3 regions of the Duganella sp. AC237 genome follow, and region 2 is predicted to be linked to each of the others. Evidence: predicted binding sites of a transcription regulator. Region 2 holds the regulator's gene; each other region holds the start of a gene.
The links. The regulator LexA, encoded in region 2, represses DNA repair genes until DNA is damaged. The targets are predictions, from matches to a motif close to ACTGTATNNNNATACAGT.
Positions count from the first base shown of each region.

Region 1 (8,110 bases), 2.2 Mb from region 2:
AATCAGCATGAAGGCGGACCCGCTGTGGTCCGCCTTTTTTTTCACCTGGCTTAATGTGTTTAGGACATGACGATTAAAAAATCCCCGCAAACGGCACTGATCCATTCCGACTACCAGGCGCCGGAAGGTTTCGCCGCCTTCCCCAGCGCGATCCACCACGCGTCGACGGTACTGTTCAAGAACGTCGCGGCCATGCGCTCGGGCGACTGGAAAGAGAAGAACGCCTATACCTACGGCCTGCATGGCACCCCGACCACCTTCACCCTGGAGGGGCGGCTGGCAGAAATCGAAGACGGCAAGCACTGCCTGCTGGCGCCGAGCGGCCTGGCTGCCATCGCGATGGTCGATTTCGCGCTGCTCAAGGCCGGCGACGACGTGCTGCTGCCCGATAACGTCTACAACCCGAATCGGGAACTGGGGCGCTGGCTGTCGGCCGATTTCGGCATCACCGCGCGCTACTACGATCCGTTGATCGGCGCCGGCATCGCCGCGCTGATCCAGCCCAACACAAAGCTGATCTGGACCGAGGCGCCGGGATCGGTGTCGATGGAGGTCCCGGACCTGCCCGCCATTTGCGCGGCGGCGCACGCGCGCGGCGTGCTGGTCGCGCTGGATAACACCTGGTCGGCCGGCCTGGCGCTGCGCGGTTTCGATCTGGGCGTCGACATCATCATGCAGGCGCTGACCAAGTACCAGTCCGGCGGCTCGGATGTGCTGATGGGCGCCGTGATCACGCGCGACGCCGCGCTCAATGAGCGACTGAGCATGGCGCACATGCGGCTCGGCATGGGCGTCGGCGCGGACGACGCCTATCTGGTGCTGCGCGGCCTGCCGACGATGCGACTGCGCTTCGACGCGCACGACGCCGCCGCCCGCAAGCTGGCGTCGTGGCTGCAAGCCCGTCCCGAGATCACCAGGGTGCTGCATCCGGCCTTTGCCGATTGTCCGGGCCACGACATCTGGAAGCGCGATTTCAGCGGCGCGGGCGGCTTGTTCTCGGTGCTGTTCGATTCGCGCTTCACCGAAGAACAGACCGACCGCTTCGTCGATGCGCTGGAACTGTTCAAGATCGGTTACAGCTGGGGAGGCGCCAACAGCCTGGTGATGCCGTACCGGATACAGCACATGCGCAAGGACTGGAACGACCAGGGCATTCTGGTGCGCTTCAACGTCGGCCTGGAAGACGTCAACGATTTGATCGCGGATATCGAACGCGCGATGGGAGCAATGCAGTGAGCCGTTTTTGGAGTGACATCGTTCACGAACTGACGCCGTACACGCCGGGCGAGCAGGTTCGCATGCCCAACCTGATCAAACTGAACACCAACGAGAACCCATACGGGCCGTCGCCAAAGGCGGTGGCGGCGATGCAGGCCGCCGTTGGCGATTCGCTGCGGCTGTACTCCGATCCCGCCAGCACAGCGGTCAAGGAGGCGGTGGCGAGGCGCTTCGGCCTGACGCGGGCGCAGGTCTTCGTCGGCAACAGCTCGGACGAAGTACTGGCCCATACCTTCCACGCGCTGCTCAAGCACGACAAGCCGCTGCTTTGCCCGGACATCAGCTACAGCTTTTATCCGACCTATTGCAGCCTGTATGGCATCGAGGCGCGCCAAGTGCCGCTGAACGCGCAGTTCGAGATCGATGTCGCCGATTACGCGCAGCCGTGTGGCGCCATCATCATCGCCAATCCGAACGCGCCGACCGGCATCGCGCTGCCGCTCGACCGGATCGAAGCGCTGCTGGCCGCGCATCCGGACCAGGTGGTGGTGATCGACGAAGCCTATGTGGACTTCGGCGCCGACAGCGCCATCGCGCTGCTGGACCGTTACGACAATCTGCTGGTCGTGCAGACCTTGTCCAAATCCCGTTCGCTGGCCGGCCTGCGGGTCGGTTTCGCGGTTGGCGATCCGGACCTGATCGCGGGGCTGGAGCGGGTGAAGAACAGCTTTAACTGCTATCCGCTGGGGCAGGTGGCGCAGGCGGGCGCCGTTGCGGCAATCGAGGACACGGCGTATATGGAGCAGACGTCGCAAGCGATCATCGCCACGCGCGCGTGGCTGACGGCGCGGATGCTGGAGCTGGGCTTCGAGGTGCTGCCGTCGCGGGCGAACTTAATTTTCGCCCGTCATCCGGGGCACGACGGCGCGGCCATCGCGGCGGCGCTGCGCGAGCGGGCCATCCTGGTGCGGCATTTTAAACAGCCGCGCATCGACCAGTTCCTGCGGATTTCAATCGGTACGGATGCGGAATGCGCGGCGCTGATTGAGGCGTTAACAGCGATAGTTTTCTAAATCACGTGGGGCGGATTAGCGTAGCGTAATCCGCCATGTATGCGCCGTCGGCGGTTCAAAGATGGCGGATTACGGCGTTCCGCCTAATCCGCCCTACGTGGAACCGTGGCGGAATTGCGGCCGCCGGCAAAATACCGGGTCAAAGGTCGGACAACGCACACTCTCGATTCCCTATTGCGCTGGATCATTGCTATACTGTGTTTTTATACAGTATCAAGCATCGGGGCGAGCATGGAGTTGACGGACAAGCTGGAGATCCTGGCCGATGCGGCCAAGTATGACGCTTCTTGCGCCAGCAGCGGAGCGCCGAAGCGCAACTCGATCGGCAAGGACGGTTTCGGCGCGACTACCGGCATGGGCATTTGCCACAGCTATACGCCGGACGGCCGCTGCGTGTCGCTGCTGAAAATCCTGCTCACCAATTACTGCCTGTACGATTGCCAATACTGCGTCAACCGCCGCACCTCGAACGTGCCGCGCGCCCGCTTTACTGTGGCTGAAGTGGTTAAATTAACCACCGATTTCTATCTCCGCAATTACATCGACGGGCTGTTTCTCAGTTCCGGCATCATCCAGTCGGCCGATTACACGATGGAGCAGCTGGTGCAGGTGGCGCGCGAACTGCGCGAGGTGCACCAGTTTCGCGGCTACATACACCTGAAGACGATTCCGGACGCCGATCCGGCGCTGATCGCTGCCGCCGGCCGCTACGCGGACCGCTTGAGCGTCAATATCGAGCTGCCGACGCAGGACAGCGTGCAAAAGCTGGCGCCGGAAAAAAGCGTCCACACGATCAAACTGGCGATGGGCTCCATCCGCCGCAAGCTCGATGAAAAGGCAGAGGAGCCCAAGTCGCCGCGTTTCGCGCCGGCCGGGCAGAGCACGCAAATGATCGTCGGCGCCGACGCCAGCGATGACCAGCAGATCCTGACGACCGCGGAGACGCTGTACGGCAGCTACAAGCTCAAACGCGTGTACTACTCGGCCTTCAGCCCGATCCCGCAAAGTCCGAAAAGCGTGCCGCTGGCGCCGCCGCCGATGCTGCGCGAGCACCGGTTGTACCAGGCCGATTTCCTGCTGCGCAGCTACGGCTTCCAGGTGAAAGAGCTGCTGCCGGCGACCGGCAATCTGGCGCTCGACATCGATCCCAAGCTGGCGTGGGCACTGGAGCACCGCGAGCATTTTCCGATGGACCTTAATCGCGCCGAGCCGCACATGATCGCGCGCATCCCCGGCATCGGCTTGCGCAACGCCCAGCGCCTGATCGATCTGCGGCGGCTGCGGCAAATCCGTTACGCCGATCTGTCGCGGCTGCGCTGCAGTATGAAGAAGATTTCGCCTTTCATCATCACGGCCGACTACTTCCCGTCCAACGATGCCGGTCCGTCCGAGCATTTGCGCCGCGCCATGGCCGACGCGCCCCAGCAGATGAACCTGTGGCCGGAGCTGCAGGCGGCATGATGCGGCGGGTGGTCCAGTCGTTCGACGAATGGCGCGACGCGGCACGCGAGCTAATCGCGCGCCACGTCGCGCCCGAATTCGTAGAATGGTTATCGCAGCCGGAGGATGGCGATTTGTTCTCCGCCGCGCCGCTGGAAGAAGCCGGCGGCGCGCCCGACGCCAATGCGACAACGACGACCACCCTGCGGCTGCCGCGCCAGTTGATGGAGCTACTCGTCAGCGCCGCCTGCTTCAGCGCCCCCGACCGCTGGTCCTTTCTGTACAAGGTGGTCTGGCGCTGGCACTTGGGCGAGCGTGATGTGATTTCGCCGGCCGATGCCGATGGCGCGCGGCTGCACGGGATGGTCAAGGCTGTTCATCGGGAGGAGCATGACATGCACGCGTATGTACGTTTTCGCGAACGCAAGGAAGAGGATGGCGCGCCGCGCTTCGTCGCCTGGTTCGAACCCACGCACGAAGTGCTGCCGCAGGTGGCGCGGCATTTCGCCCGCCGCATGGGCAATGTCACGTGGATGATCGCCACGCCGGCGGCGGCCGTGCTGTGGGATGGCGAACATCTGCACGAGGCGCCGTCGCTGATGCGCAGCGCGGCCGATATCGAGGACGCCGGCGAGGCGCTGTGGCTGACCTACTACCGCAGCATCTTCAACCCCGCGCGCCTGAACGCCGACCTGCTGCGCAGCCATATCCCGTCGCGTTTCTGGAAGAATTTGCCGGAAGGGGCGATCGTGCCGGCGATGGTCAGCGCGGCGGCCAATGGCGAGCGGCGCACCGGCCAGACCGGCACCGTGGGCCGGCGCGGCGGCGCCACCACCATCCCGATCGCCCCGGAACGCGCGCAGCCGCAGCGCGAGCAGCCTACCACGCTCGACCAATGCCGCCGCTGCGACCTGTGGGAGAACGCAACGCAAGCGGTGCCCGGCGTCGGGCCGAAGCGGGCGCGCATCATGCTCGTCGGCGAGCAGCCGGGCGATCAGGAGGATTTACAGGGACTGCCGTTCGTCGGCCCGGCCGGCGCGGTGCTGGAGAAGGCCATGGCGCAGGCGGGCATGGAGCGCGACAGCATCTACCTGACCAACGCCGTCAAGCACTTCAAGTGGGAGCTGCGCGGCAAACGCCGGCTGCACAAGACGCCGGCGCAGAAGGAGATCTCCGCCTGCCACCTTTGGCTGGAGGAGGAGTTGGCGCGCGTGCGTCCGGACGTGGTGGTGGCGCTCGGCAGCACGGCGCTGAAATCGGTGCTGCAGGACGGCAGCGTGACGATGAAGTCGGTGATGGACGCGCCGGTCCAGCACGACGGACGCTGGGTGGTGACGGTGTACCATCCGTCGTACGTGCTGCGGGCGCCGGACGAGGCCACGCGCCGGCAGGCCTACGAGGTGATCGTCGAAGGCCTGCGAGAGGCGAAGCGCTTGCTCGGCGACGATTAGATTGGCGCGGCCGAGTTTTCGTTGAGGCGGATAAAACCGATGATTAAGCGATAGGCTTTCCAGATCCAGGCGCCGACCCACACCAGCCAGGCGACCGGAATGCCGATGATGGTGGCCGCCAGCAGGCCGCCAACGGCCATCCAGACCACGTACCACCAGAATGAGCGGATCATCCACGTGTGATGGCTGTGCACGAACGTGCCCTCCGTGCCCGGGCGCTGCACGTAATTGACGATCAGCGGTATCACCGAGAACAAGCCCAGCGAAAAAACGAAACTCACGCCGTGGACCACGTAGAGCCACCATGCGGTGGTCTTAGCAGAGCCGACCCGGCTATCCAGAACCAATTCCTGCGACATGGTATTTCCTTTAAAGTTGATGGATCTGATACGCAGTATAGCAACGTGATTTCGGCTTGGGCGTACAAATTGCGCCAAAAAGTCCCGGCGAGGCCGGCAAAGGTGCGATGCCGCACGCCGGCCGGCCTCCGTTCCGGGTGCTACAGCGGCCGCACCGGAATGCAGATGTCGCATACCATCTGGCCGTTTTGCGGATTGGTCACGGTGTCCGGCCCGAACATTTCGAAGCAGGGCCGGTCGTCGCATTGCAAGCCGCTTTCCGGCAGCCAGTTGCGCGTGAGCCAAGTCCAGGCGTCGGCGATGGCGGCGGGCGGGCCCTCGAAGCGGGCAACGGCATAGCGGCCGCCGGGCAGGGTGGCGATGTCGGCCAAACCGCCGGCGTCGAAGCTGGCCGGGACCACGACGCAGGCGTCGTAGCGGCACTTGTCTGGCGGGGTGATGCTGGGATCGTCGAGGCCGACGCCGTAGCACGTCTGCTGGCCGAGGCCGTGCGACTGTATCCAAGGCGCAACCGTCGCGCGCCAAAAGGTGCCGATACTGGGGCCGTACGGCCCGATGTAACGGTGGTACGCCACGCGCGCGGCGGGCAGGTCGATGATGCTCACGTTCATACGGAAATCTCCTTGGTCGTTGTTGGAGACGTCATCGTCGTCGATGCCGCGTTGCGGGGTCTGATCGAACTTGCTCAGTACCTGATCCAGATTGCTGTCGGTGTGACGGCCGCCGGTCGGCAGCGCTTGCGCGGCCAGGCGCTGGCGGGTGTCCAGGCGCCATTCGGTCGGCGTGCAGCCGAACTTGAGCTTGAAGGCGCGCGAGAAGGCCTCGCCCGAGCCGAAGCCGGTCGCGAGCGCCGTCTCCAGCACGGATACCGCCGGCTTGCAGCTGAGCCGAAAGGCCGCCTTCTCCAGCCGCCTGCGGCGCGCGTAGTCGCCCAGCGTTTCGCCCATCCAGGCGGCGAACACGCGGTGAAAATGGTAGGGCGAGAAATTCGCCACCTCGGCCAGCTGCCGCAGGTCGAGCGGCTGGTCCAGATGCTGGTCGATATAGTTGAGCACGCGGTTCATTCGCCGCGTGTATTCGGCGCGCGGCGAGGGGTGGGAAGTGTTGGTCATATGCTAATTATAGCAATGCGATGGCATTCCCTTGGCGGCTGGCGTAAAGTAGCCGCTTCTGTGTTCTTTCCGAGTGTCGTCATGAGCAAAGCTGTTTCGGTGCTGTTCGTTTGCATGGGTAATATCTGCCGTTCGCCCACCGCGGAAGGCGTGTTCCGCCATCGCGTGGAGGCCGCCGGCCTGGGCGGGCGTTTCGTCATCGACTCCGCCGGCACCCACGGTTACCACGTCGGCGAACCGCCGGACACGCGCTCGATGGAGTTCGCCGCCAGGCGCGGTTACGACCTGTCGGCCCAGCGCTCGCGCAAGGTGGCGGCTGCGGACTTCGAAGCCTTCGACCATGTGCTGGCGATGGACCACGACAATTTGCGCCTGCTGGAGGCGGCCTGTCCGCCGCAGCACCGGCATAAACTGGGCCTGTTCATGGCGCACGCCAGCCGTAGCGGGTCGGAGGTGGTGCCCGATCCCTACTACGGCGGCGGGCGCGGTTTCGATCTGGTGCTCGACTATATCGAGGACGCCTCGGACGGTCTGATCGCATTGTTGCTGGCGAAATAGCATGGCGATCCTGACCGGCGACGGCCTGTGTCTGCGTCCGCTGCTGCTGGCGGACGCGCCGGCGTTGACGCGCGCCGCGCTGGAATCGGTATCGACCGTCGGCGTGTGGCTGCCGTGGTGCGATGCTGACTTCACGCTCGACGACGCCGAGCACTGGGTGCACACCTGCGACGCCGATCGCGCCGAGGGCAGCGCCTTCAGCGTGGGCATCTTCGACGCCGACGGCGGGGACTACCTCGGCGGCATCGGCATCAACCACATCAATCGCGAACATGACTTTGCCAATTTGGGTTTCTGGGTGCGGCAATCGCGCCAGGGCGAGAGGATCGCGCCGCGCGCGGCCCGGCTGATGGCCGCCTATGGTTTCGCCAAACTTGGCTTGACGCGGCTGGAGATCGTCGCGGCCGAGCAGAATGAGCGCAGCCGCAAGGTGGCCGAGAAGGCCGGCGCGCGTTTCGAAGGCATTTTGCACAATCGCCTGGTCATACGCGGCGTGGCGGTGCCGGCCGCGATGTATTCGCTGCTGCCGGCGTGATGTCGGTTAAATCCCACGCCGATGTGGGCCGCGCGCTGATTTGACGCCCGGCCGGTCCGTTGGATACTGGCGCCATGAATGCGATCAGCCCCAATGGCACATTTTCCTGCGATGTCCTGATTATCGGCGGCGGCCCTGGCGGGCTGCAGGCCGCGATCTATCTGCGTCGTTTCCAGCGCAACGTCGTGATTATCGACAAGGGCCACAGCCGCCTGTCGCTGATACCGGTGACGCACAACTACGGCGGCTTCCCGGAAGGCATACCGGGACATCAGCTGCAGCAGCGCTTGCGCGATCAGTTGGCGCGCTACGATACCCACGTCACCTCGGGCGAGGTGACCCGCCTCGTCGAAGAGGATGATGG
Region 1 is NZ_CEEDEW010000003.1:2,998,667-3,006,776, forward strand. Features, by position in the region: gene rimO (30S ribosomal protein S12 methylthiotransferase RimO) at 1-2, shown strand, start outside; gene AC0IYS_RS13660 (cystathionine beta-lyase) at 67-1,236, shown strand; gene hisC (histidinol-phosphate transaminase) at 1,233-2,291, shown strand; gene AC0IYS_RS13670 (putative DNA modification/repair radical SAM protein) at 2,523-3,752, shown strand; gene AC0IYS_RS13675 (UdgX family uracil-DNA binding protein) at 3,749-5,182, shown strand; gene AC0IYS_RS13680 (DUF4870 family protein) at 5,179-5,541, opposite strand; gene AC0IYS_RS13685 (AraC family transcriptional regulator) at 5,682-6,653, opposite strand; gene AC0IYS_RS13690 (low molecular weight protein-tyrosine-phosphatase) at 6,735-7,211, shown strand; gene AC0IYS_RS13695 (GNAT family N-acetyltransferase) at 7,213-7,746, shown strand; partial or broken gene AC0IYS_RS13700 (NAD(P)/FAD-dependent oxidoreductase) at 7,821-8,110, shown strand, end outside.
Region 1: AC0IYS_RS13670 (putative DNA modification/repair radical SAM protein) is a predicted target of LexA. The motif match lies at 2,486-2,503, and genes of this name have one in related genera.

Region 2 (8,110 bases):
CGGTCTTGCCCATCGACGGGCGGCCGGCAACGACCACCATGTCGCCCGGCTGCAGGCCGGAGGTCATGCGGTCGAGGTCGATCCAGCCGGTCGGCACGCCGGTGATCTCGGACTGGTTGTCACGTGAATATAATTCATCGATGCGCTCGACCACCTGGGTCAGCAGCGGCTGCACCGGCAGCCAGCCGGCGGCGCCGCGGGCGCCCTGTTCGGCGATGGCGAAGATCTTCGATTCGGCCTCGTCGAGCATTTGCTTGACTTCCTTGCCCTGGGGCGTGAACGCCTGGCCGGAAATCTCGTCGGCCACGGTGATCAGCTGGCGCAGGATGGAGCGGTCGCGCACGATCTCGGCGTAGCGCCGGATATTGGCCGCCGACGGCGTGTTTTGCGCCATCGCGTTCAGGTAGGCCAGCCCGCCGACGTCCTCGGCCTTGCCCATCTGCGTCAGGGTTTCGAACACCGTGATGACGTCGGCCGGTTTGGAGCCGTTGATCATCTTGACGATCTGTTCGAAGATGATGCGGTGGTCATAGCGGTAGAAGTCTTCCGAATGCATCATGTCCGCGATACGGTCGAACGCCTGGTTATCGCGCAGCAAGCCGCCGATGACGGACTGTTCTGCTTCGATGGAATGCGGCGGGACGCGGAGTGAATCGAGTTGCGGATCGGAGGGGGTGTTCATGGCGCGAATTATACCCGCTTAGGGCGGCAGCCAAGGCGTTACCGCGAAAAAATTGGCGATAAAAAAGCCGGGCAAGCCCGGCTTTTTTCAACTATTACCAATATCGCAAGCGTTATTAGCAACACAACGGGCATTGCTGCCCGTGCAAGCAATTTAGGCTGCTTCGCCGACGACTGCAACGGTCACTTCGACCACTACGTCGGTGTGCAGAGCAACGCTCACCGGGTGCTCGCCAACGGTCTTCAGAGGACCGGTAGGCATGCGCACAGCAGCTTTTTCTACAGCGAAACCAGCTTTGGTCAGCGCTTCAGCGATGTCGAAGTTGGTGACCGAGCCGAACAGACGGCCGTCGACACCAGCTTTTTGCGAAACGTTCACGGTCATGCCGTTCAGTTTCTCGCCTTGGGCTTGCGCGGCGGCCAGTTTAGCGGCAGCAGCTTTTTCCAATTCGGCGCGCTTGACTTCGAATTCAGCAACAGCCGACGCGGTAGCGCGACGGGCCATTTTTTGCGGAATCAGGAAGTTACGTGCGTAACCGTCTTTAACTTTAACGACTTCACCCAGGTTGCCCAGGTTGACGACTTTTTCTAACAGAATGATTTGCATAGTTTTTCTCCAGGATTAGACTACGCAATTAAGCGTGGTGCAGATCGGTGTAAGGCAGCAGCGCGAGGTAGCGGGCGCGTTTGATGGCGGTGTCAACTTGACGCTGGTAGTGCGCCTTGGTGCCGGTCAGACGTGCTGGCATGATCTTGCCGTTTTCCTGGACGAAGTCCTTCAGGGTATCAACGTCTTTGTAGTCAACCTGCTCAACGCCAGCGGCGGTGAAGCGGCAGAACTTCTTGCGCTTGAACAGTGGATTTTGTTGCTTGCGCTTTTCTTTAAGCTTGAGCTTGTTTTTGTCGAACTTTTTACCGAATGCCATTTGAGGCTCCTGTATCTAAATTGAGCTGTCTGGGACAGCACTAAAATCAATGATGTGAAACACCAGGCTTTTGCTGTTGCGTGTCTTTTTGTTGAGAAAACCGGTGAACTGGTACACCCCGCCCAGTGGCGCCTGGTTGAAGCGGCCCGAGATCTCGCCCGCGGCAACCGCGGAAATCTCGAATTCGCTCAACCGGGCAATGCCCGCCTCCATCTGCTGCGACCGGTGCTGGAGTACAGCGTTCACGATCGGCATGCCGGCCGGGGTATAGCGCAAGGCGTCCCGTTCGGCGATCAAGGCAATGAATTGGCTTTGATTCACTGGAGCTGAGTCAGCTCGGTTTTGCAACAATTAGGCCGCAGGAGCGGCGGCAACAGGAGCTGCTGGGGCTTCGGTGCGATGCGATTTCGCTGCATCTTCACGTTGTACCGACTTCATCATCGGCGAAGGAGCGGTTTCCGCTTTCTTCATCTTGACGGTCAGGTGACGCAGCACGGCATCATTGAATTTGAAGGCGGTTTCCAGCTCGACCAGGGTCTCGTTGTCGCATTCGATGTTCAGGCAGATGTAGTGTGCCTTAGCCAGTTTCTGGATCGAGTAAGCCATCTGACGACGGCCCCAATCTTCAACACGGTGCACGGCGCCGCCGCGGGTCGTTACGGTGGTTTTGTAACGTTCGATCATGGCGGGCACTTGCTCGCTCTGGTCCGGATGGACGATAAATACTATTTCATAGTGACGCATGCAAACTCCCTTAAGGACTGTGAAAATATAGCCCACCCTGGCGTCAAGACAGGTGTGGGAAGAGGTAAGCCCGCGACTATATCAGCTTTTCGGGCGGAAATCTACCCCTTCGCCGCCCCGGGACAGTGCTAACATCTTGCAAAACCAACAGGATTTCGATATGCAACCTTTCCGCGCGCTGTCCCCTCTGCTGTTTACCTTCCTCATTACGGGCCCAGCCCACGCCGCCGAGGTGCCCACCCCCGCCGCCGCCAAACCCAGCCATCCCGACATCGCCACCAAGGCCTACAGCACCAGGGAATTCCTGCTGGCGCTGCGCACGGACACCCAGACGCTGGCCCGGCTCGATCCGGTCGCCGATCCCAGCTTCGACTTCACACCCGGCCCGAGGGAAGCCGAGCGCCAGTACGACGGCTACGCCCACATCGGCGACCTGAACCTGCGCCTGCGCAGCGGTGGCGCCGGGGCCTGGCAGGAATTCTCCTCATCCGCCGCGCGGCGACCGATCAAGCCGCTGACGGCCGGCGGCAAGGTCCTGGCGGCGGCCGACATCACGGCCAGCCTGGGCAAGGACCTGCCGTTGACGGTGGAGCGGCGCTGGCTCAACGAGGGCGGCACGCTGGTGCTGCGGTTCACGTTGATTAACAAGTCGAACGCGCCGGTGGAAATCGGCGGCCTCGGCATGCCGATGGTGTTCGACAACATCATCACCGACCGCAACCTGGAGCAGGCCCACGCCAGCGCCAGTTTCGCCGACCCTTATATAGGCCGCGACGCCGGCTATGTGCAGGTGACGCGCCTCAACGGCCAGGGCCCGGCGCTGATCGTCACGCCGGACGGGCGCACGCCGCTGGAAGCATGGCGTCCGCTGACCGACCGCAGCCCGCGCGCGCAAACCTCAGAAGGCTTCTACGACTGGACCGTCGCCAGCAAGGCCTACGCCGAGAACGAATGGAAGAACGCCGGCGAACAGTGGAACACGCCGACCAGCATCACTTTGGAAGCGGGCGCGCGGCGCGACATCGGCGTGCGCTTCGCCACGGCGCCGTCGATCCGCGCCATCGAAGCCGCCCTGATCGCGCAAAAGCGCCCGGTCGCCGTCGGCATCCCCGGCTACGTGGTGCCGACCGATCTGGAGGCGACCTTGTTCCTCAACAGTCCGCAAAAAGTCGTCGGCATCACCAGTTCGCCCGAGAACGCGCTGGCCGTCGCGCCGGTCAAGTCGAGCGCCAAAGGCTGGGCGCGCTACACGGTGCGCGGCAACGGCTTGGGACCGGCGCGCCTGTCGATCGCCTACGCCGACGGCAGCGTGCAGACGGTCAGCTACTTCGTCACCAAGCCGCTGGAGCAGACGGTGGCCGACCTCGGCAAGTTCTCCACCACCCAGCAATGGTTCGACGACAAGACAGATCCGTTCAACCGCGCGCCTGCCATCCTCACCTACGACCGCGACGCCAAGCGCATCGTCACCGACGATCCGCGCGTGTGGATCTCGGGCATGAGCGACGAAGGCGGCGGCGGCAGCTGGGTGGCGGCCATGAGCAAGCAGCTCGACAACCCGGACGCGGCCGAAGTGGCCAAGCTTGAACGGCTGGTCAACGAGACGGTGGTCGGCAAGTTGCAGGTGGCCGACGGCCCGCAGGCCGGCGCCGTGCGCAAGAGCCTGTTCTACTACGACCCGAAAGCCTTCCCCGGCTACTACAACCAGAAAGCGGACTGGAGCACCTGGACCTCATGGCCGAAGAAGGACGCGGACGACCTGGGCCGCGCTTATAACTATCCGCACGTCGCCATCGGCCACTGGGTGCTGTACCGGCTGGCGCGCAACCACGCCGGCCTGGTCACCGCGCACGACTGGCGCTGGTACTTGCAGCGCGCCTACCAGACCACGGTGGCGATGGTGCGCGACGCGCCCGAGTACGCGCAGTTCGGGCTGATGGAGGGCGACGTCTTCCTCGACATCCTGAAAGACCTGCAGCGCGAAGGCATGACGGCCGAGGCGGCCGACATGGAAGCGATGATGAAGCGGCGCGCCGACCACTGGCGCACCCTTGCCTACCCGTTCGGCAGCGAGATGGCGTGGGACTCGACCGGCCAGGCCGAGGTCTACGCGTGGATGCGCCACTTCGGCTACACCAAGCAGGCCGACATCACGCGCGAAGTGATCCTGGGCTACGACCCGGCGATCCCGAGCTGGGGCTACAACGGCAACGCCCGCCGCTATTGGGATTTCTTATATGGCGGCAAGACCGCGCGCATCGAGCGCCAGATCCACCATTACGGCTCGACCTTGAACGCGGTGCCGCTGTTCGACGCCTACCGGGCCAACCCGAGCGACCTGCACTTGCTGCGCGTGGCCTACGGCGGGCTGCTGGGCGGCATCACCAATATCGACCGCGACGGTTTCTCGTCGGCCGCCTTCCACGCCTGGCCGGACATGATGCGCTGGGACGCCTACAGCGGCGACTACGGCATGGGCTTCTACGGCCACGCGTACGCGACCGCCACTTATGTGTTGAACGACCCGACCTTCGGGTGGCTCAGCTTTGGCGGCAACATGAAAGTGGCTAATAATGGCACGGTCCAGATCGTGCCCAAGGACAGCGCACGCACGCGCCTGTTCGTGGCGCCGGCGCGTGCCTGGATCACCCTGGAGGCGGGCAAGATCGACAGCGCCACCTACGATCCGAAGAGCGGCGCGATCACGATCGAGCTCGCAGCCGCCACCGCTGCGACGCCGGCGGCCCGTCTGCTGGTCGAGAGTCCGGGGGGCAGATTCAAGCCGCAGGGCCTAGTTGCCGAGCGCGATGGCTACAAGATTCCGCTGACGGCGGCGACCACGCGCGTGCTGTTGAAGCCACGATGAAGGTGGTTGAACGAACTTTTTTCATTTTATTTCGCTGAACACAACAAATTTCCTTGCATTGCGGGCCATACTGTACAAAAATACAGACTGTCTATATACACAGGCCCAACTGCACTCATGATCAAGCTCACCGCACGTCAGGAACAAATTCTCAATCTGATCAAGGATGCCATCGAAAACACCGGCTTCCCGCCGACGCGCGCCGAGATCGCCAACGAACTGGGCTTCAAATCCGCCAACGCGGCCGAGGAGCATCTGCAGGCGCTGGCGCGCAAGGGCGCCATCGAAATCGCCGCCGGCACCTCGCGCGGCATCCGTCTGCTGGGCGTGCACGCCGAACCGGCCACGCCGAAGGTGCCGGTGTCGCTGATGATGTCGTTGCCGCTGATCGGCCGCGTGGCCGCCGGCTCGCCGATCCTGGCGCAGGAAAACCTGGAGACGAGCTACAGCGTCGACCCGGCGATGTTCTCGTCCAAGCCGGACTACCTGCTCAAGGTGCGCGGCGAATCGATGCGCGACGCCGGCATCATGGACGGCGACCTGCTGGCGGTAAAGAAGGTCGACAGCGCCAAGAACGGCCAGATCGTCGTCGCGCGGATCGGCAACGACGTCACGGTCAAGCGCTACCGCAAGACCGGCACCCTGGTCGAGCTGCTGCCGGAGAACCCGGACTTCAAGATCATCAAGGTCGACCCGGAGGCGGACGAGTTCGCGCTGGAAGGCCTGGCGGTCGGCCTGATGCGCAGCTGGCACTAAGCCCAACCCAGGCTCTCATTCCGGGGTCAGGTCCTAATGCCGCTAAGTTAAGCTCTTAGCGGCATTTTTCTTGTAAACGACGGCCGAAAGTGTTAACTTGCCGGCACGATGCTATCAGATGCCATTTCCCTCGCTATAGACCTTCCAAGCCCGCCCGACTGGAGGCGGCTAGGCGCGCATTTACCTTACGAATGGATTGAAGGGGCGCTGGCCGCCACTGACAAGGCCAGTATCCGGTCACGGCGTCTGCCGGCGCAGCAGGTCGTTTGGCTCGTCATTTCGTTGGCTTTATACCGGCATTTATCGGTCAAGGACATCGTCGACAGCCTCGACTTGGCGCTGCCGGAACTGGCTGATCGCTGCATCACCTCCAGCGCCACGACGCAGGCGCGCCAGCGCGTTGGGGCCGAGCCACTCAAATGGCTATTCGAGAAATCGGCCCAGCAGTGGATAGGCCACGACCAAGCGCATTATTTATTCAAGGGATTGCACCTGCTGGCCATGGATGGCACGACGCTGCGCCTGGCCGACAGCGCGGCCAACCGCGAGCATTTTGGCGCGCAGAATTATCCCAACGACAAGGTGGCCAGCTATCCGCAAACGCGGGCCGTCACCTTGATGATGGCCGATACCCAGCTCATCCGCGACGCCCGCTTTGGCCGCTACAGCGTCAGCGAGATGACGCACGCCCATGACCTGCTCGCCAGCGTGCCCGACGACTCGCTCACGGTGTTCGATCGCGGCTTCTTCTCGGCGCAGTTGTTGTCCAATTTAACCACGGACGGCAACAACCGCCACTTCCTCATTCCGGCGAAAACCAATACCAAATGGACCATCGTGGAAGGCACCGACGAAGACGCATTGGTGGAAATGGCGATCTCGGCGCAGGCCAGAAAGGCGACCCCACGTTGCCCAAAACGTGGCGCGCACGAGCGGTGAAGGTGGACGACGGCGACGGCGGCAAACCGCGCCACCTGCTCACTTCGCTGACAGATCGCAAAATGATCAAACGTGCTGACTTGGCTGCCTGTTATCAGCGTCGCTGGCGCATCGAGACCAGCTACAGGGAATTGAAACAGTCCATGCTGGGATCGGCGCTGACCTTACGCAGCATGAGCGTCGAAGGCACCGAGCAAGAGATCTGGGGTGCGATGATCGCCTACAACTTGATTCGCATTGAAATGGCCAAGGCGGCATTGGAGGCCAAATGCGCGCCCACCTCGATCAGTTTCCTCCTCGCCCTGACCACCATTCAGAACGAACTGATGACGATCGGGCGAGCAACCTCGCCGGGAACCATTCCGGCCAGACTCAAACGCCTGCGCGATAGGCTGGTACTCGACCTGAAGGCGCAGCGACCCGGCCGGAAATTCGACCGGGTCGTTAAAGCGGTGGCGCAGCGATATCCAGAGAAACGACTAACTAAAAAAGCTTAACTTAGCGGCATTAGGGTCAGGTCCACCATTTCTACACGCTCTCGGCCGTACGTGCGGCCACGGGGCCTTGTTTTGGCAATAAGGCTGGGCTCGTGTAGAAATGGTGGACCTGACCCTGGAGTTGTTTAGCAGCCTTCCAGGGCGCAGGCGAAGTCGTCGAGCAGGTCGTCGGTGTCTTCGATGCCGACCGAGACGCGTATCAACGATTCGGCGATGCCCATCGAGGCGCGGCGCTCGGCACCCATCTCGTAGAAAATCGTGTGCGCGACCGGAATCACCAAGGTGCGCGTGTCGCCCAGGTTCGACGCCGGAATCGCCAGCTTGAGGCGGTTCAGGAAGTCGAAGCAGTCGATCCCATCCTTCAATTCAAAACTGAGCAGCGAACCGTGCTTGCGGAACAGTTCGCTCGAGATGCCGTGCTGCGGGTGCGATGCCAGGCCCGGATAGTGGACGGCGGCCACGCGCTCGTCCGCCTCCAGGATCTCGGCCAGCGCCAGCGCGTTGGCACTGGTGCGCTCCATGCGCAGCGCCAGGGTTTCGGCGCCGACGGCGATGTGGTGCGCCGCCTCCGGCCCCAGCGAGGCGCCGAAGTCGCGCAACCCTTTGGCGCGGATCTGCGCCAGCCCCCATTGCACCGGCGCTGCCTTCTTGTAGTTCTCGTAGATATTGGGGAATCTGGTCCAGTCGTATTCGCCGGTATC
Region 2 is NZ_CEEDEW010000003.1:5,226,874-5,234,983, forward strand. Features, by position in the region: gene AC0IYS_RS23155 (replicative DNA helicase) at 1-682, opposite strand, end outside; gene rplI (50S ribosomal protein L9) at 836-1,288, opposite strand; gene rpsR (30S ribosomal protein S18) at 1,317-1,607, opposite strand; gene priB (primosomal replication protein N) at 1,623-1,928, opposite strand; gene rpsF (30S ribosomal protein S6) at 1,959-2,351, opposite strand; gene AC0IYS_RS23180 (DUF5695 domain-containing protein) at 2,512-5,217, shown strand; gene lexA (transcriptional repressor LexA) at 5,335-5,973, shown strand; partial or broken gene AC0IYS_RS23190 (IS4 family transposase) at 6,082-7,409, shown strand; gene AC0IYS_RS23195 (cystathionine gamma-synthase family protein) at 7,535-8,110, opposite strand, start outside.

Region 3 (8,110 bases), 260 kb from region 2:
GCCGGATCGCCTTGCCGGCATCGGCCACGCCCACGCCCATCGGCACGTCGCCGGTGATGACGGCCACCTCGGCCTCCAGGTCGATGCCCCATTCCTCCGACAGCGCGTAGATCGGATCGCGCGGGCCGATAAAACTGTCCGAGCCGCCCTGGTACATCAGCGGGTCGGTGTAGAACGACGCCGGCACCTCGGCGTTGCGCGCCTTGCGCACCAGCTCAACGTGGTTGATGTAGGCCGAGCCATCCGCCCACTGATAGGCGCGCGGCAGCGGCGAGTGGCAGGCTTGCTGGTCGAACGGTTTGGCGTCGACCGCGTCGCCGGCGTTGAGCAGGGTGTACACCGCCTCCAGCCGGTCCGCGACCAGGTCCCAATGATCCAGCGCATGCTGCAGCGTGGCCGATATTTTTGGCACCAGCTGGTATTGCGACAGGTCGCGGCTGACCACGACCAGACGACCATCGCGGCTGTCGTCTTTTAATGTGGCGAGCTTCATACCTGAGCTCCGTGGTGAATTTGTTCGATTTTCATAATTGCCTCCAGTTCAGTTTGTCGACATTAGAAGCGAATCTCAGATATCATACAAACAGTATTTTTCCCGCTATTTATCAGGTTTTCCCATGAATCCAAGTTTGCGGCAAATGCGGGCACTGGTCGCCCTGGCCAAAACCGGCAGTTTCACGCTGGCGGCGGACCACCTCAACCTGACGCAATCGGCGCTCAGCGGCCAGATCAAGGAGCTCGAGCAGATGCTCGGCGTGCGTGTCGTCGAGCGTACCACGCGCAAGACGCAATTGTCGGAGGTGGGACGCGAACTGACGCCGTTGTTCGAGAAGATGCTGCAGGATCTGGACCGCGCGATGGCCGACATCGCCAGCCGCAAGGCGCTCAAGCAGGGGATCGTGCGCATCGCCGCGCCGCAGATGCTCTCGTGCACCTTGCTGCCCGAGGCCATCGCCGCCTATTCCGCCCGTTATCCGGACGTGCAGGTGCGGCTGGCCGACAGCCCGGTCGAGCAGGTGTCGGCGCGCGTGTTCAGCGGCGAGGCCGACTTCGGCATCGGCCCGGAGCGCGATGCCAACACCGAGATCGAAGCGCTGCCGCTGTTCGACATGCCCTTCGTGGTGGTGTTTCCGCCCGGGCATGCGCTGGAGTCGCGCGAGCGCATCCCCTGGGCCGACATCAACGATTTCCCCTTCATTTCCTTGCAGGGGCAGTTCACCGAGCGGCTGCTGCGCGATATGCATGTGTCGTTTCGCGAGCTGTCGCTCAGCCCCTACAACGAGGTGACCTTCATGACCACAGCGCTGGCAATGGTGCATGCGCGGCTGGGGATTACCGTGTGCCTGCCGTACGCGGAAAAAATGGTGCAGTTGTATGGATTGCGGATGCGTCAGCTGGTCGATCCCGCGCTCACGCGTCGTTTTTTTGTCTATACGCGCAACGCGCGGGCGTTGTCGCCGGCGGCCGAGAGTTTTGTCGCCTTCCTGCGGGAGTACATCGCGGCGCACGAGTGGAACGTTCCGCTCGCTTAAGATAACTTACATTTTCCCCACTACCGCCCGCTATGCGGCGTGTGTATGCTTCGGTATATGAATATTTTGCATATCGAAAATGAAGCCGCCGGGCGCTAAACCAGCATCGATCATGACAGCAGACACCATCGCCATCAACCAGATGATGGATCAGTTTGACGGCCACCACAGCGTTTGGCTGTTCGGCTACGGCTCGCTGATCTACAAGGCCGACTTCCCCTACCTGCAACGCCGTCCGGCCAGCATTACCAACTGGACCCGCCGCTTTTGGCAAGGCTCGCATGACCATCGCGGCACCCCGGAAGCGCCGGGCCGCGTGGTCACCATCATCGAGCAAGCGGGCGCCATTTGCCATGGCATGGCTTACCTGGTCACGCCGGAAGTGTTCGCCCACCTGGACCACCGCGAGAAGAACGGCTACTTGCGGCTGGCGACGACCATATCGTTCGATGATGGCGACAGCGGTAGTAACAGCGGCAGTGACAGTGACAGTGACAGCGTCGTTGGCCTGGTCTACATTGCCACGCCGGACAACACGGCCTTCCTGGGCGAGGCGTCCGAACAGGAGATCGCGCGCCACATCGCGCGCTCCATCGGCCCCAGCGGCCCGAACAGCGACTACCTCAATCACCTGGCGCATGCCCTGCGCGAACTGGGCCGCCACGATCAGCATGTCTTCGAGATCGAACGGCACCTGGCCGCGTTGAACGCCCCTCCTCCTACGGTTCCGTCAGAATAAATCCAACTGGCCCTCACTGGCCGGCTTGGCGCGCGCGCCCAACGGCGGCACCACCAGCGGACGGGTGAACTGCGACGCGTCCATGCTGTGAAAGCGGCTGCCCTTGCCCGACAGCCCGAGGCGCTCGGTGGCGATCTTGAAGCGTTGCCGTATCAATTCCGCCCACACGCCCTCGCCTTTCATGCGGGAGCCAAACGTGCTGTCGTAGTCTTTGCCGCCGCGCATCTCACGCACGCGGTTCATCACGCGCTGCGCCCGCTCCGGGAAGTGCGCCTGCAGCCATTGCTGGAACAGCGGCGCCACCTCCCACGGCAGCCGCAGCACCGTGTAGTGCGCGGTAACGGCGCCGGCTTCCTTGACCGCTTCCAGCAGGCGCTCGATATCCGGCTCGGTGACGAACGGAATGATGGGCGCGACGCTGACGGCCACCGGAATGCCGGCGTCGGTCAAGGTGCGGATCGTGCGCAGCCGGCGCGCCGGGGCCGCCGCGCGCGGTTCAAGCGTGCGCGAGATGGCCGGGTCCAGGGTTGTGAGCGTGATGGCGACGCCGGCCTGCCGCTTGGCCGCCATCGCCGAGAGGATATCGATATCCCGCTCGATCAGCGATGATTTGGTGATCAGGCCAACCGGGTGCTGGCATTCCTGCAGCACTTCCAGCACGCGGCGCGTGAGCTTGCGCTCGCGCTCGCAGGGCTGGTAGGCGTCCGTATTGACGCCAAGCGCGATCGATTCGGGCTCGTAGCCGGCCTTGGCCAGCTCGCGCCGCAGCATTTCCGGCGCGTTGACCTTGGCGAAAATCTTGCTCTCGAAGTCCATGCCGGGCGACAGGCCGAGATAACTGTGCGTGGGACGGGCGAAACAGTAAATACAGCCGTGCTCGCAGCCGCGATACGGGTTCAGCGAGACGCTGAACGGCAGGTCCGGCGAGGCGTTCCGGCTCAAAATCGATTTACAATATTCGTCGGTGACCTGGGTTTTCCACGGCGACGCCTCCTCTTCCTCGCGCTCCCAGCCGTCGTCATAGGCTTCGCGCGCGTTGACCTCGAAGCGCCCCTGCAGGTTCGATACCGCGCCACGGCCCTTTTGCGCCTTCAGCGAAGGCGGCGGCAGCATCACGTGCTCTTGGTTGTTTTCGTCGTGGTTCATGATCGCTGGGGCCGAGCGCCGGGCGGGGATCGCCACTACTGCGCCAATACTGTATATATATCCAGTATTCTAAGCGCTCCAAATGGCCATATCAAGCGAAAAATCAACGGTGCGGCCCTCGCGCCTTTGGCGCCCGCGCCCGAACTGGTATCATGCGGGGCTTCCGGGGGAAGACTTTCCCCGCGCCACGCGCGCCCCCACCCCACATTCCGCCAGGCTGCCGCCCCAGGCAGCGGCCCGGCTCACTCTACGCGAGCTAAACATGAACAATTCGACTCAACCGTTGCCGTCTTTTTTTAGCCGGATATCGATCGCCATCGGCGCCTTCTTCCGCGCGCTGTCCGACGCCGAGTACGCCGCCCGCCTGGCGCGCATCGCCGCCGGCGAGCCGCAGCCGTCCGCCGCGCCGGTTTCCGCACCTGCTCCCGTCCCCGCGCCGGCTCCCGTGCCTGCCCCGGCCCCGGTCACGCTGCGCGTCGCCACGCCGGACGCCGCGCTTCAGCTGCTTGGCCTGTTCCAGCGCGAAGCGCGCCTGATCGACTTCACCCAGGAGAACCTGAGCGCCTACTCGGACGCCGACATCGGCGCCGCCGCGCGCGTGGTGCACGAAGGCTGCGGCAAGGTGCTGCGCGAGCACTTCACCATCGAAGCGGTGCGCAGCGAGGCCGAAGGCAGCCGCGTGGTGCTGGAGGAAGGCTTCGACGCCAGCGCCGTGCGCCTGACCGGCAACGTGGTCGGCAAGGCGCCGTTCCGTGGCGCCTTGAGCCATCGCGGCTGGCGCGCGTCGAACGTGCGCCTGCCGAAACTGGCCGAAGCGCACGACGCGGCCATCCTGGCACCGGCGGAGGTGGAATTATGAGCGACCCACGCTACGCCATCGGCATCGACCTTGGCACCACCCACAGCGCGCTGTCCTATGTCGACCTGACCACCAGCGACGGCGAAAAAACCCAGCACGGCGTGCTGGCGATTCCGCAACTGACCGCACCAGGCACGGTGGAAGACCTGGCGCTGCTGCCGTCCTTCCTGTATTTGCCGCACGCCAACGAACTGGCGCCGGGCGATTTGAGCCTGCCATGGCAGCAGTCGGCGGCAGAACAAACCGGCGTGGCCGGCGAGATGGCGCGCAGCCGTGGCGCCACCACGCCGATCCGCCTGGTCTCCAGCGCCAAGAGCTGGTTGAGCCACCCGGGCGTGGACCGCCGCAGCGCCCTGTTGCCGAACGACGCGCCGGAAGAAGTCACGCGCGTCTCGCCACTGGAGGCGTCGACCCGCTACCTGTCGCACCTGCGCCAGGCGTGGGAGCAGGCGCACCCGGAGGCGCCGTTCGGCGAACAGGCCGTGACGGTGACGATTCCCGCCTCCTTCGACCCGGGCGCGCGCGAACTGACGGCCGACGCGGCCCGCGCGGCAGGCTACACCAATCTGACCTTGCTGGAGGAGCCGCAGGCGGCCCTGTATAGCTGGATCCAGGGCAGCGAAGGCCGCTGGCGCAAAGAGGTCAAACCGGGCGACATCATCCTGGTGGTGGACGTCGGCGGCGGCACCAGCGACTTTTCGCTGATCGCCGTGCTGGAACGCGACGGCATCCTGGAGCCGCACCGCATCGCGGTGGGCGATCACATTCTGCTCGGCGGCGACAATATGGATTTGGCGCTGGCCCATCTGGTGGCGCGCAAGCTGGCCGCCAACGGCACCCAGCTCGACGCCTGGCAAATGCGCGCGCTGACCTACGGCTGCCGCACGGCCAAGGAAAAGCTGCTGGCCGATGCGACCGTCGACACCTGGCCTATCGTGGTGCCGAGCCGTGGCTCGAAACTGATCGGCGGCTCGATCCGCACCGAGCTGACACGTGACGAGGTGACCACCTTTATTCTCGACGGCTTCTTCCCGGCGGTGGACGCGGCGGCACGTCCCGCCGTGCGCACGCGCGCGGGCCTGACCCAGCTTGGCCTGCCGTATGCGCAGGACGCGGGCATCACCCGACACCTCGCCGCGTTCCTGGCACGCCAGGTCGGCGCCACCAGCGAACTGGAAGGCTACGCCGGCAAGCACAGTGCCGACGCCACCTTCCTGCATCCGACGGCGGTGCTGTTCAACGGCGGCGTGTTCAAGTCCGAGCTGTTGGCGCAACGCGTCATGGGCACGCTCAATGACTGGCTGTATATGGAAGGCGCGGAGCCGGCCCGCATGCTGGGCGGCGCCGACCTGGATCTGGCGGTCGCGCGCGGCGCGGCTTATTACAGCTATGTGCGCAGGGGCAGCGGCGTGCGGATTCGCGGCGGCACGGCGCGCGCCTACTACGTGGCGATCGAGTCCTCGATGCCGGCCATCCCCGGCATGGAACCGCCGATCCAGGCGCTGTGCGTGGCGCCGTTCGGCATGGAGGAAGGCAGCGAGATCGAACTGCCGAACCAGGAGTTTGGCCTGGTCGTCGGCGAGCCGGTGCAGTTCCGCTTCTTCGGCTCCTCCGTGCGCCGGCAAGACCAGATCGGCGACCTGCTGGACTTCTGGGGTCCGGAGGAACTGATCGAGTTGAACGAGATCCAGGCCACGCTCTCGCCGGAAGGCCGTCAGGCCGGCGATGTGGTGCAGGTGCGCCTGCACGCGATGGCGACCGAATCGGGCACGCTCGAATTGCTGGCCGTGGCAAACGACGGCCAGCGCTGGAAAGTGGAGTTCGACGTGCGCTCGGGCGCCACTGAAAGTATCGCCGCCTGAGCATGAGTCAATACATCGTCAGCATCGACCTTGGCACCACCAATACGGTGCTGGCCTATTCGGCGCCCGGCAAAGCCGACATCCAGCTGTTCGACATCGAACAGCTGGTGGCGCCGGGCCAGGTTGGCGCTGGCGCGCTGCTGCCGTCGGTGCGCTACCACCCGGCCGAGGGCGAGCTGGCGGACGGCGAGTTGCAACTGCCCTGGTTGCAGGACGACGTGGCCGGTTTGCGGCAGGTGGTGGTCGGTCGCCTGGCGCGCAAACTTGGCGCGCAGGTGCCGGGGCGTCTGGTCTCCAGCGCCAAGAGCTGGCTGTCGCATCCGAACGTGGACCGCACGGCCGCCATCCTGCCATGGGGTGCCGAAGCCGATGTGACCAAAGTGTCGCCGGTGGCAGCCAGCGCCTCCTATCTTTCGCATCTGCGCGCCGCCTGGAACACACGCTTTCCCTCGCATCCGCTGGAGCGGCAGCAGATCGTCCTGACGATTCCCGCCTCCTTCGACGAAGGCGCGCGAGCACTGACGCTTGAAGCGGCGCGCCTGGCCGGCCTGTCCAGCCTGCGCCTGCTGGAGGAGCCGCAGGCGGCCTTCTACGATTGGCTGTTCCGCCAGCGTGCAACGCTTGTCGCCGATCTGGCCGAGACGCGCCTGCTGCTGGTGTGCGACGTCGGCGGCGGCACCACCGACTTCAGTTTGATCAAGGTCGGGATGCTCGACGGCCAGCCGGGGATCAGCCGCATCGGCGTGGGCAATCACCTGATCCTCGGCGGCGACAATATGGATCTGGCCTTGGCGCACCTGGTCGAGACGCGCATGGCGGCTACACAAAGTGGCGACGCGCCGCCACCACGCCTGTCGTCGAGCCGCCTGGCGCAACTGGCGGAGCGCTGCCGCGCGGCGAAGGAGCTGCTGCTGGCGGCGGACGCGCCGGAGCGCGCCACCGTCACCCTGCTCGGTTCCGGCTCGCGCCTGATCGGCGGCTCCCGCTCGGCCGAGCTGATCCGCGACGAAGTGGCGGCGCTGGTGGTGGACGGTTTCTTCCCATTGAATCCGTCGCGCGAACCGGCCACGCGCGGGCGCGGCGCGATCATCGAGTTCGGCCTGCCCTACGCCAGCGACGCAGCCATCACCCGCCATCTGGCGGGCTTCCTGCGCCAGCACGCGGCGGCGGCCCGCGAGGCATTGGGCCTGCCTGCGGACGATCATGCGACGATACCGGTTCCCGATACATTGCTGCTGAACGGCGGCGTGTTCCGCGCCGACGCCCTGGCCCGACGTTTGGAGGAAGTGCTCTCGAATTGGCGTGGCGCTCCGCTGCGCGTTCTGAACAACGACGATCCCGATGTCGCCGTCGCGCGTGGAGGCGTGGCCTACGCACTGGGTCAAACCGGCCAGGCGCCGGTCATCGGCGGCGGCTCGCCGCGCAGCTACTTCCTGCTGCTGGACGATGAACAGCGCGCCGACAAGCCGCGCCGCGCCGTTTGCATCCTGCCGCGCGGCAGCGCCGAGAACCGCGAAATCCTGCTGGCCGAGCGCACCTTCGCGCTGCGGCTTGGGCGCCCGGTACGCTTCCATCTGGCGTCGTCGACGTCGGACGCCACTCCGCCGCAAGCCGGTGAACTGGTCGAATTGCAACCGGACGACTACGTCCAGCTGCCGCCGATCGCCACCGTGCTGCGCGACAGCGGCGCCGCCGACGCCCGCAAGGAAATCCCAGTGCAGTTGGCCACCACGCTGAGCGAAGTCGGCACGCTGGAAGTGCACTGCGTGGCGATCGAAGACGCGCAGCGCTGGCTGCTGGAGTTCCAGCTGCGCGGCGACGCCGGCATCGCGGAGGCCGACGACGTTGGCACCAACGTCCACCAGGATGCACCGATGCCGGCGGGCCTGAACGCGGCCATCGACAAGATAGACCGCATCTTCGGCAGCCGCGCGCTGCAGGTCGACGTCAAGGAAGTGAAGCAACTGCGCGC
Region 3 is NZ_CEEDEW010000003.1:4,965,866-4,973,975, forward strand. Features, by position in the region: gene AC0IYS_RS22085 (fumarylacetoacetate hydrolase family protein) at 1-493, opposite strand, end outside; gene AC0IYS_RS22090 (LysR family transcriptional regulator) at 618-1,532, shown strand; gene AC0IYS_RS22095 (gamma-glutamylcyclotransferase) at 1,645-2,271, shown strand; gene AC0IYS_RS22100 (PA0069 family radical SAM protein) at 2,263-3,417, opposite strand; gene AC0IYS_RS22105 (DUF2760 domain-containing protein) at 3,680-4,276, shown strand; gene AC0IYS_RS22110 (Hsp70 family protein) at 4,273-6,138, shown strand; gene AC0IYS_RS22115 (Hsp70 family protein) at 6,141-8,110, shown strand, end outside.
Region 3: AC0IYS_RS22100 (PA0069 family radical SAM protein) is a predicted target of LexA. The motif match lies at 3,466-3,483, and genes of this name have one in related genera.